DNA from 2 places in the Enterobacter sp. DVT3837 genome. Region 2 is predicted to be linked to the other one. Evidence: predicted binding sites of a transcription regulator. Region 2 holds the regulator's gene; the other holds the start of a gene.
What was found. The regulator PhoB, encoded in region 2, activates phosphate uptake and scavenging genes when phosphate is short. The targets are predictions, from matches to a motif close to CTGTCATAAAACTGNCNNAT.
Positions count from the first base shown of each region.

Region 1 (6,009 bases), on a different contig from region 2:
GGGTGCTCGTCGTGATGCATCCCTGGTTGCCGTCAGCACCGGGTTGTTACAGAACATGAGCCGTGATGAAGCCGAAGCGGTTATCGCTCACGAAATCAGCCATATCGCAAATGGTGACATGGTGACCATGACCCTGATTCAGGGCGTGGTGAACACTTTCGTTATCTTTATCTCCCGTATTCTGGCGCAGATTGCTGCAGGCTTTATGGGTGGCAACCGCGACGAAGGTGAAGAGAGCAACGGTAATCCGCTGATCTACTTCGCAGTTTCCATGGTACTGGAGCTGGTGTTCGGTATTCTGGCAAGCATTATCACCATGTGGTTCTCCCGTCACCGCGAATTCCACGCGGATGCCGGCTCCGCAAAACTGGTTGGGCGTGAGAAAATGATTGCTGCGCTGCAGCGTCTGAAAACCAGTTACGAGCCGCAGGAAGCGAACAGCATGATGGCCTTCTGTATTAACGGTAAATCGAAGTCACTGAGTGAAATGTTTATGTCTCACCCGCCGCTGGATAAACGTATCGAAGCGCTGCGTAGTGGGGAATACATGAAGTAACGCGAAGAACCGCAATAAGCCGGGCAGGAGAAGACTCCGCCCGGCTTTTTTTATGCCTGGGCTCTGGGCTGGGTAATGCGCAGACCGCTGACGATAGCCGCGAGGGTAGCAAGGGCTCCTGCGCTAAGGAGCGCAATGTGATTACCGTTTTGCCCGGCAAGGTTAAACATCAGAGCGACCAGAGCAGCACCGCTGCTTTGCCCTAACAGACGCGCGGTGCCTAACATACCGCTGGCCCCTCCACTGCGATGACGCGGCGCTGAGGTAATAATGGTGTGATTGTTAGGCGACTGGAACAGGCCAAACCCGGCTCCGCACAGGATCATGCGCCAGATGATGTCGAGATCGGAAGGCGATGACGGCAGTAGTGCCAGCGCGAAAAGGCCTGTTGCCATCACAGCCAGCCCCAGAGCACCTAATAAACCGGCATGGACGCGTTCAATCAAGTAACCCGCCAGCGGTGCCATTACCATCGTAGCCAGCGGCCATGGGGTTAACAACAGCCCGGTCTCCACTTCAGAGCGTCCCACTACGCTTTGCAGGAAGAAAGGCAGAGAGACCAGGGCCAGCATCTGGGCGCAGAATGAGCAGACAGATGTGCAAATGGAGAGCGAAAAGAGGGGAATGCGCAGCAGGTCAACTGGCAGTAACGGCACAGGAAGCGTGAGCTGACGGCGAACAAAGAAGAAACCTGTCACCAGCAAGACGATGAGTTCCGCGCTGGTAAGCATCAGGGATTGTCCCTGTGCAAAACCGCTCAGGGCAGTAATCAGCAGACCAAAGGTGAGGGCATTCATTATCGCGCTCACGACGTCGAAGCGCGGCATTGTACTTTTGGGGCCGTTAGCGGGAAGAAAGCGTAGGGCAAAGAAGATAGCCACGATGCCCAGCGGCACGTTTATGGCGAACAGCCATTGCCAGGACGCGACGGAAAGAATGGCTGCTGCAATGGTTGGCCCGGCGGCAGAAGAGACCGCAACAATAAACGAGTTTATCCCCATGCCGCGTCCCAGATGACGCTGCGGATAAATTAAGCGGATCAACGCTGTGTTAACACTCATGAGCGCTGCACCGCCAAAACCTTGTGCAATACGTGCAAGTGTCAGGGTATGTAGCGAATCAGAAAGGGCACATAACAATGAGGTGAAGGTGAAAACCACCAGACCGCATTGATAAACCCGACGGTAGCCAAACATATCGCCCAGAAAAGAGAACGAGAGCAGGGAAATAACAATTGCAATCTGATAGGCGTTAACTATCCATATCGAACTGGCAGGGGAGGCATGCAGGTCGCTGGCGATGGTTGGCAGGGCCACATTCGCAATTGCGCCGTCAAGGACGGCCATTGAGATACCGATAATGATGGTCGCTATAGCGCCATACCGCTGGGGTAAAGGCAGGCCATCGGAAAAGGTCTTTTCCATTAGGATTAAAAAAGCTCAGCGTGAAATTATTCTCAGGGTAACTATTTTAGCATTGTTACAGCCGCGATATGTCGCAGATTTGTAACGAAGTAAACGCGGATTGATTGCAGGTGACATGACGGGAACTTATAATAAAAACCGATTCTGATTTTTATAAAACACTCTCTATGAGGTGGTAAATGGCAATTGCGGATTTGGATAAACAGCCAGATTCTGTTTCTTCCGTGCTGAAGGTGTTTGGCATCTTACAGGCGCTTGGGGAAGAGCGTGAAATTGGTATTACAGAGTTGTCGCAGCGTGTGATGATGTCGAAAAGCACCGTTTATCGTTTTTTGCAAACCATGAAGTCACTGGGCTACGTTGCGCAGGAAGGCGAGTCTGAAAAATACTCTCTGACGCTGAAACTCTTCGAACTGGGTGCCCGTGCGCTGCAAAATGTTGACCTGATCCGCAGCGCGGATATTCAGATGCGTGAAATCTCCCGTCTGACCAAAGAGACCATCCACCTGGGAGCACTGGATGAAGACAGTATTGTTTACATCCATAAAATCGACTCCATGTACAACCTGCGCATGTATTCACGCATTGGCCGCCGTAACCCACTCTATAGTACTGCCATTGGTAAGGTTCTGCTGGCGTGGCGCGATCGTGAAGAAGTGAAACAGATCCTTGATGGCGTGGAGTACAAACGCAGTACGGCACGAACCATTACCAGCACGGATGCGCTGTTAACCGTGCTCGACAAGGTGCGTGAGCAAGGCTATGGCGAAGATAACGAAGAGCAGGAAGAGGGGCTGCGCTGTATTGGTGTTCCGGTATTTGACCGCTTTGGCGTCGTGATTGCGGGGCTCAGTATTTCCTTCCCGACGTTGCGCTTCTCTGAGGAGCGATTGCACGAGTATGTGGCTATTCTGCACACCGCAGCACGTAAGATTTCCGAGCAGATGGGGTATCACGACTATCCGTTTTAATCCTCGTTAGCATAAAAAACGCCGCGAGTATTGCGGCGATTTTGCTGTTAACCTGGCTGATTAGCCATTATCGATCACGACGGATGTTTTACGCAGTACCGGGCAATTAGTCAGGCCAATGATTCCGCTGTCAGTATGCAGATACTGCGCGGTGCTTACTCCTTGTGCTGTTAAATATTTACACTGAATGCCTAATCCTGCTGCGTTTTCAGTGCTTCCCACCAGCACACCATAACCGGTTAACAGAAGGCCAATCCAGACGATGGCCAGTACAACAATTGTTCGAATGATTAAGCGCATCAATGCCTCTTTATCGTTGTTATCATTAAGCAAGCGTAAACGGTTTACGTAATGAAACAAGTGCATGATTCTGAAAAAGGCTTGATGTCGGTACAGTTAGCCCTTGTTTAAGATAACCGTGATAACCTGGTTACATCAGGTCTTTTGACGGAGTGTGGAGTGAAAAAAATACGCTGGGTAATTCTGGTTATCGTGCTGGTAGCGTGCGTGGTGCTATGGACGCAGACCATCAATGTGATGTGCGATCAGGATGTACAGTTCTTTAGCGGCGTTTGCGCAATAAATAAGTTTATTCCGTGGTAACACGCATTTTTTCTCAAGGTGATTTCCTTCCTTCGCGCCAGTGGTAAAATAGACGTTTTTATTGAGGTGGTGAAATGGGTGAGTTACTGAATTCAGGGCTGCTGAATGTGGCATCCTTGATGATTTCTTTGGTCGTTCTGCTTGTGGGGCTGGTCATTTGGTTTTTCGTTAACCGGGCCAGTTCACGTACTAACGAGCAGATCGAACTGCTTGAAGCGCTGCTCGATCAGCAAAAACGTCAAAATGCGTTGTTACGCCGTCTGTGTGAGGCTAACGAACCGGAAGAGAAAGACGCGCCGAAAGACGCTGTCGCTGAAGACGACAAAGACGAAGACGACTTTATCCGCCTGGTGGCTGAGCGTTAATCTTTTTGTCCTGGGAGGTGGCTGTGGTCTGGAAAAATCCCTGGTATGACCCCTCCCTGAAACATCACACGCCGAATGGTTTCCGTAATACCCGTCCTGTCGGGCATCAGCCCGGTGACCTTGAGCGCTGGCGAAAAGCGCGTAAAGAGGCCGGTTTGCCCAGACCGCCCGCACTCGGTTATGAGGATTTTATACGTCAGTGGTGGCAACCGGTTGATCTTATGCAACCTCATGAGGATGGGGTATGGTGGCTGGGACACGCGAGTGTGCTGCTGCAGATAGACGGCAATATTCTCCTCACTGACCCGGTTTTCTCACAGCGTGCCTCTCCGCTCTCATTTCTGGGACCACAACGTAAGACCCCTCCGGTACTTTCTGTCGATCAACTTCATCAGCTTGATGCCGTCGTTATCTCCCATAATCATTACGATCATCTTGATGACGCAACTATCCGTCGGATCCTTAAACGCTTCCCTGACGTGAGTCTGTTTGTACCTTTAGGTCTGGCCGACTGGTTTCGCCGCCGGGGGGCAAGATGTGTGGTTGAGCTCGACTGGTGGCAGAGTTTCACCTGGCAAGGGATAACCTTGAGTGCTGTTCCGGCACAGCACTGGAGTATGCGAACACCCTGGAATCGAAATCGCACCTTGTGGTGCGGCTGGGTCTTTGAGGGGCGGCATCACCGTTTCTGGTTCAGCGGTGATACAGGTTATTCGCCTGAGTTGCTATTGATACCGGAGCGTTTGGGGAGAATTGACGCTGCTGCATTACCTATCGGAGCTTATGCCCCACGATGGTTCATGGCTGTACATCATATGGACCCTCAATCTGCCGTTGCGTTATGGCAACAGTTGGGCTGCCCTCTGGCGTTTCCTATTCACTGGGGCGTGTTTGAACTGGCAGATGATGCGCTGGATGACCCAGTGAGGGAGTTAACGGTTGCGCTAGATAATTTAGCACCAGTTGATAGTTCTTTAAGGATACTGAAAATTGGTGAATATTTATCCTTATAAACGAAGCGATAAATTGTTGCATATATTCTGTATGTGAACGCGATAATGAATATTTTATTTTTATCGAAACGTTTTGCTTGCCTTGTTTTGATGCAGAGTCATAAAAATTTCATTATTTTGGTGCATAACACGGCTTATTAGCTGATGAATTTTAATACAGTCAACTGCAGGTTATTAACATTGTATTTTCTGCGAAACAATGCCGTGTCGTTACAATGATTTAAGCATAAGTTTTCACAAATTGTTCTAACTCAATCAATTTTGAAGATTTCTTTTCCCGGCTGCTGGACGCACTGGAATGATTGAGCTATGTTAAAAAAGTCTTAGATTACAGCGACTGCGAAAGCAACGTTGAGTCTCTGTAACGAAGTAGAATTGCCTGTATGTTATGCGCATAATTGTGCAAAACCTGACAGGCAGTGTTCGAATTTGTGCGGCGGATCGAGACATGTTTAAAAATGGCTTGCCATATTAAACATTGTGTGTGATAACACGTTTTGGGTCAAACGAGGTACAGTTCTGTTTATGTGTGGCATTTTCAGTAAAGAAGTCCTGAGTAAACACGTTGTCGTTGAATACCGCTTCTCTGCCGAACCTTATATTAGTGCCTCATGCAGTAATGTCTCAGTTTTATCTCAGTTAATGCCTGCGGGCTAAGAAAACACTCTAAGGAATTTTGCAAATGGCAAAGATTAAAGGTCAAGTTAAGTGGTTCAACGAGTCTAAAGGTTTTGGTTTCATTACTCCTGCTGACGGCAGTAAAGACGTGTTCGTACACTTCTCTGCAATCCAGGGTAACGGCTTCAAAACTCTGGCTGAAGGCCAGAACGTTGAGTTCGAAATTCAGGACGGCCAGAAAGGCCCAGCTGCAGTTAACGTAACTGCTATCTGATCGAACCACTGCTGACTGAAGCGCTTAGCACTTCACTCTCAGACATAAAGCCTCGCATAACGCGGGGCTTTTTTATGCCCTTTATCTTTCAAAATATTACCATCCCCGTACTTGTTAGTAACTTGTTGCAAAGCTGCGAGGTTAGTAGCACTGTTTCGGCTCCTTCTGCTCGGCTTTTCCCGTTA
Region 1 is NZ_JBWDLA010000002.1:377,598-383,606, forward strand. It holds gene htpX (protease HtpX) at 1-556, shown strand, start outside; gene AC0XWG_RS16690 (MFS transporter) at 607-1,980, opposite strand; gene kdgR (DNA-binding transcriptional regulator KdgR) at 2,160-2,951, shown strand; gene AC0XWG_RS16700 (YobH family protein) at 3,012-3,251, opposite strand; gene mgrB (PhoP/PhoQ regulatory lipoprotein MgrB) at 3,411-3,554, shown strand; gene AC0XWG_RS16710 (YebO family protein) at 3,629-3,919, shown strand; gene AC0XWG_RS16715 (MBL fold metallo-hydrolase) at 3,943-4,932, shown strand; partial or broken gene AC0XWG_RS16720 (DUF2627 domain-containing protein) at 5,458-5,602, shown strand; gene cspE (transcription antiterminator/RNA stability regulator CspE) at 5,615-5,824, shown strand.
Region 1: a site for PhoB is predicted at 2,049-2,068, ahead of kdgR (DNA-binding transcriptional regulator KdgR). Genes of this name have one in related genera too.

Region 2 (6,009 bases):
TCACGCGTCATCAGATCGTTTTGCGCCTGAGACACTTTTTGCAGACGCGGCGTTTCGTGATAGAGCGCCAGACAGATGGCGTCGAGCAGGGTGGTCTTGCCTGCACCGGTCGCACCGGTAATGGCAAACAGCCCGTTGCTGGCAAAGGGCTCAGCGGTAAAGTCAATTTTCCACTCGCCCTTGAGTGAGTTGAGGTTTTTCAGACGCAGGCTCAGGATTTTCATGCGTTCTCTTCCTCGTTATTCAGCGCGTGGAGCGTATGGGCGAACAGCTCGTTCAGCCGGGCGCGTTTTGCATCGTCCATCTCTTCCTGGGCCAGTCGGCGTTCAAAAACCTCTTCGACTTTAAGTTCACTCAGCGTTTCGCGCTGAGCACTCAGCAGGATTTTTTCGCGCTGCTCGCGACTACGGCGTACCAGTAAAACCTCGACAGGAAGATCTTCCGTCAGCGCCTGAATTTTTCGCTGCATATCATGCAGATAGTCGTCTGTCGTGATTTCGATATCCAGCCAGACGGGGGGATTAAGCGCAGTGCCACGCCACTGTTCAAGCTGGGAGGTGATGGCATCAAGGTCACCCTTCAGCACCGCCAGCGGCTGGGTAACAGGGACTTCCAGCGTTTCGACGGCGCTGAGTTTACCTCCGTTAAAACTCACCAGATGCACAGATTTGGCTTTACCTGTCTCATCAAAACTCAGCGAAATGGGCGAGCCACAATAGCGAATGTGTTCGCAGCCACCAATGATCTGTGCGCGGTGAATATGCCCAAGCGCAATGTAGTCGGCAGGCGGGAAATTTTGCGCCGGGAACGCATCCAGCGTACCAATATAGATGTCACGTACGGCGTCACTTTTACTGGCTCCGACGGTGGTGAGATGCCCGGTTGCAATCACCGGAATAAGCTGTTCGCCGCGCAAGGTACAGGCATCGGTATATTGTTGGTGATAATAGTCAGTGATGCTCTGCAACAGATGCTGCTGTTTTTCTCCGCCGGACATCCCGGCCTGGCTCTGCACGATATCGCGTGGGCGCAGGAAGGGAACCGGGCACAGCACCGCCCCCGGTGTACCGTCACGTTTTTTCAGGATCTGCGGCGCATGCCCGGCACTGGCCACCACGGTAGTGTTCAGGAAGGCCAGGATGTCGCGGGATTCATTCAGCGTGGCGACGGAGTCGTGATTACCGGCGACAATCACCAGATGGCAGCCTGTTTGCTGCAGATTTACCACGAAGCGGTTGTACAGCTCACGCGCATAGCTTGGCGGCGAGCCGGTGTCGAAAATGTCACCCGCGACAATAATCGCATCCACTTCGCGCGATCGAGCCGTATCCAGCAGCCAGTTCAGGAACGCTTCATGCTCAGCTGCCCTGCTTTTGCTGTAAAAGTTTTGACCCAGATGCCAGTCCGAAGTGTGAAGTATGCGCATAGGAGATCCGTGGCGAAAAAAGATGTTGGCGATTATAAACATTCAGGGGCAGAAAATAACCGCTGTAATAAAACAACAGTTTGCCATTTATAGTGGTAAGGTTTTTCATAAATCTGTCATAAATCTGACGCATAATGACGCCGCATTACAAACTTGTAACTTAAATAAGATAAGACAGGGCAAAGTATGGCGAGACGTATTCTGGTCGTAGAAGATGAAGCTCCAATTCGTGAAATGGTGTGCTTCGTGCTCGAACAAAATGGCTTCCAGCCGGTTGAAGCGGAAGATTATGACAGCGCGGTGAACCAGTTGAATGAGCCCTGGCCCGATCTGATTCTGCTCGACTGGATGTTGCCTGGCGGCTCTGGACTGCAGTTTATCAAACACATTAAACGTGAAGCGATGACCCGCGATATCCCCGTTGTCATGCTGACGGCACGTGGTGAAGAAGAGGATCGCGTGCGTGGGCTTGAAACGGGTGCCGATGATTACATTACCAAGCCGTTCTCCCCGAAAGAGCTGGTTGCTCGTATCAAAGCCGTAATGCGCCGCATTTCACCGATGGCAGTGGAAGAGGTGATTGAGATGCAGGGGCTGAGCCTTGACCCGACCTCACACCGCGTCATGACGGGCGAAAACCCACTCGACATGGGGCCTACCGAATTTAAACTTCTGCACTTCTTTATGACTCACCCGGAACGCGTTTACAGCCGCGAACAGTTGCTGAATAACGTCTGGGGAACTAACGTGTATGTCGAAGACCGGACGGTTGACGTCCATATCCGCCGCCTGCGAAAAGCGCTGGAACTGAGCGGCCACGATCGCATGGTGCAGACGGTCCGCGGCACGGGTTATCGTTTTTCTACCCGTTTCTGAACAATGACAGGAGTGTGACGCGTGCTGGAACGTCTGTCATGGAAAAGGCTCGTCTTTGAACTGATCTTATGTTGTATTCCGGCCTTCATTCTGGGGGCCTTTCTTGGACATCTGCCGTGGTTTCTGCTGGCCTCGGTCACCGGGCTGCTGATCTGGCATTTCTGGAACCTGTTACGCCTCTCCTGGTGGCTATGGGTTGACCGAAGTATGACACCGCCGCCGGGAAGCGGCAGTTGGGAACCGCTGCTTTACGGTTTGCATCAGATGCAGATGCGTAATAAAAAGCGCCGCCGCGAACTGGGAAGCCTGATCAAGCGTTTTCGCAGCGGGGCGGAGTCGCTACCGGATGCGGTCATTCTGACGACCGAAGAAGGGACAATCTTCTGGTGTAATGGTCTTGCGCAACAGTTGCTGGGGTTGCGCTGGCCGGATGATAATGGCCAGAATATCCTCAACCTTCTGCGTTATCCTGAGTTTGCGCAGTATCTAAAAAAGCGTGATTTTACCGGTCCGCATAATCTGAAACTCAATAATGGTCGCCATCTGGAAATCCGCGTGATGCCCTACAGCGATCGGCAGTGGCTGATGGTGGCGCGCGATGTCACCCAGATGCACCAGCTGGAAGGCGCGCGACGCAACTTCTTCGCGAACGTGAGCCACGAATTACGCACCCCGTTGACCGTACTGCAGGGGTACCTGGAGATGATGCAGGAGCAAACGCTTGAAGGTGCGCCACGTGAAAAAGCGCTGCACACCATGCGCGAGCAAACGCACCGTATGGAAGGTCTGGTGAAACAGCTGTTGACGCTCTCAAAGATTGAAGCGGCGCCAACGCTTGCGCTGAATGACACCATTGATGTCCCCATGATGCTGCGGGTGGTGGAGCGTGAAGCACAGACGCTAAGCCATAAAAAGCACCACCTGACTTTTGAGGTCGACAATACGCTGAAGGTTCTGGGCAGTGAAGATGAGTTGCGCAGCGCCATTTCCAACCTGGTGTATAACGCGGTGAATCATACGCCGGAAGGGACGGAGATCGTGGTGCGCTGGCAACATACCCCTACGGGCGCTGAATTTAGCGTCGAGGATAATGGTCCGGGGATTGCTCCGGAGCACATCCCGCGTCTGACCGAACGTTTCTATCGCGTGGATAAGGCGCGATCGCGACAGACAGGGGGAAGCGGTCTGGGGCTGGCGATTGTAAAACATGCCGTCAATCACCATGAAAGCCGCCTCGATATTCAGAGTACCCTGGGTAAGGGAACCCGCTTTAGTTTCGTGATCCCGGAACGATTAATTGCCAAAAAGATCGCCTGATAACGGGTGTGTCATTTTACCTTTCCACGGGTCAGCGTTTGCTGGCCCGTTTGCTTTGCAGTCAAACGAAACGCGAATGAATTTTATACGGCTGACTGTTTTTTGTTCGCATGATTAGCCATGGGTTTTTCTGATAATTAGCGTATTATGCTGGTGTGTTTTTTCATGGTGGCATATTGTTCTGGTTTTGCGATCCCACCTTGCCTTTAAACGTTATAAGCGTTTAAATTGCGCCCCAGATACTGTCAGACCGACTGTATTTGCGTGGTAAATCGAAAAACTATTCTTCTCCACGCCAGGACGGGAGCATTTCCCGCTGAAATTGAGCAATTTTTCGGCTGTATCTTCCCACCAGGGAAATCGAAAAGCTCAATGTTTTCAACACCACATCCACAGGCAGTAAGGTTTTATGACCCATCACTTAAAATCGCGTGACATCATCGCGCTGGGCTTTATGACATTTGCGCTGTTCGTTGGCGCAGGCAACATCATTTTCCCTCCAATGGTTGGTTTACAGGCGGGTGAACACGTCTGGACTGCCGCATTTGGTTTCCTGATTACTGCTGTGGGTTTACCGGTACTGACCGTTATCGCCCTGGCGAAAGTGGGTGGCGGTGTTGATAGCCTCAGCACCCCGATCGGCAAAGTGGCGGGTGTTCTGCTGGCAACCGTCTGCTATCTGGCCGTGGGCCCACTGTTTGCGACCCCGCGCACGGCGACCGTTTCCTTCGAAGTGGGCATTGCTCCTCTGACCGGTGACGGCGCGATGCCGCTGTTTATCTACAGCCTGATCTACTTCGCGATTGTGATTCTGGTTTCTCTCTATCCGGGCAAGCTGCTGGATACCGTCGGTAACTTCCTGGCTCCGCTGAAAATTGTGGCGTTGATTGTGCTGGCGGTTGCGGCGATTGTCTGGCCGGCAGGTCCGATTAGCGACGCCATGGATGCCTACAAAAATGCCGCATTCTCCAACGGCTTTGTGAACGGCTACCTGACGATGGATACGCTGGGCGCAATGGTGTTTGGTATCGTCATCGTTAACGCCGCGCGTTCCCGTGGTGTGACCGAAGCACGTCTGCTGACCCGCTACACCATCTGGGCTGGCCTGATGGCCGGTGTGGGCCTGACGCTGCTCTATCTGGCGCTGTTCCGTCTGGGTTCCGATAGCGCCATGCTGGTTGATCAAAACGCGAATGGCGCGGCTATTCTGCATGCTTATGTTCAGCACACCTTCGGCGGTGCGGGCAGTATGCTGCTGGCAGCGCTCATCTTCCTGGCATGTCTGGTGACCGCCGTTGGCCTGACCTGTGCCTGTGCTGAGTTCTTTGCGCAGTATCTGCCGCTCTCTTACCGCACTCTGGTGTTTATTCTCGGCATTTTCTCCATGGCGGTGTCCAACCTCGGTCTGAGCCACCTGATTCAGGTCTCTATTCCGGTGCTGACGGCTATCTACCCGCCGTGTATCGTGCTGGTGGTACTGAGCTTTACTCGCCCGTGGTGGAATAACTCCTCACGAATTATTGCGCCAGCCATGTTTATCAGCCTGATTTTTGGTATCCTTGACGGGATTAAAGCATCAGCTTTCGCAGAAATTTTGCCAGCCTGGACACAGCGTCTGCCGCTGTCCGAACAAGGCCTGGCCTGGCTGATGCCTACCGTTGTTGCATTGGTTCTGGCGGTTATCTGGGATCGTGCTGCAGGGCGTCAGGTCGCATCGAACGCCCATTAATCAACGGCAACAAACTGTTTAACCACGGGGCTTAAGGCCCCGTGGTTTTTTGTTTTTTTCGTGTTGAATGGCAAGATTTAAATGGAAAGCACTAACAAACTTAAACGTGGACTCAGCACGCGCCACATCCGCTTTATGGCGCTGGGCTCCGCTATCGGTACCGGTCTTTTTTATGGCTCGGCAGATGCCATTAAAATGGCCGGTCCAAGCGTTCTGTTGGCCTACATAATCGGCGGTGTGGCGGCCTATATCATCATGCGTGCCCTCGGGGAGATGTCGGTTCACAATCCGTCAGCCAGTTCGTTCTCCCGTTACGCGCAGGAAAACTTAGGTCCGCTGGCCGGGTTTATTACCGGCTGGACCTATTGCTTTGAAATCCTGATTGTGGCGATTGCCGATGTGACCGCGTTTGGTATCTATATGGGGGTCTGGTTCCCGGCGGTACCGCACTGGATTTGGGTGCTGAGCGTGGTGCTGATCATCTGCGCGGTTAACCTGATGAGCGTGAAAGTCTTCGGTGAACTGGAGTTCTGGTTCTCTTTCTTTAAGGTCGCCACCATCATCATCATGATTGTCGCCGGTTTTGGGATCATCATCTGGGGGATTGGTAACGGCGGTCAGCCGACCGGTATCCATAACCTCTGGAGCAACGGCGGTTTCT
Region 2 is NZ_JBWDLA010000001.1:450,290-456,298, reverse strand. It holds gene sbcC (exonuclease subunit SbcC) at 1-224, opposite strand, end outside; gene sbcD (exonuclease subunit SbcD) at 221-1,426, opposite strand; gene phoB (phosphate response regulator transcription factor PhoB) at 1,613-2,302, shown strand; gene phoR (phosphate regulon sensor histidine kinase PhoR) at 2,324-3,619, shown strand; gene brnQ (branched-chain amino acid transporter carrier protein BrnQ) at 4,029-5,348, shown strand; gene proY (proline-specific permease ProY) at 5,430-6,009, shown strand, end outside.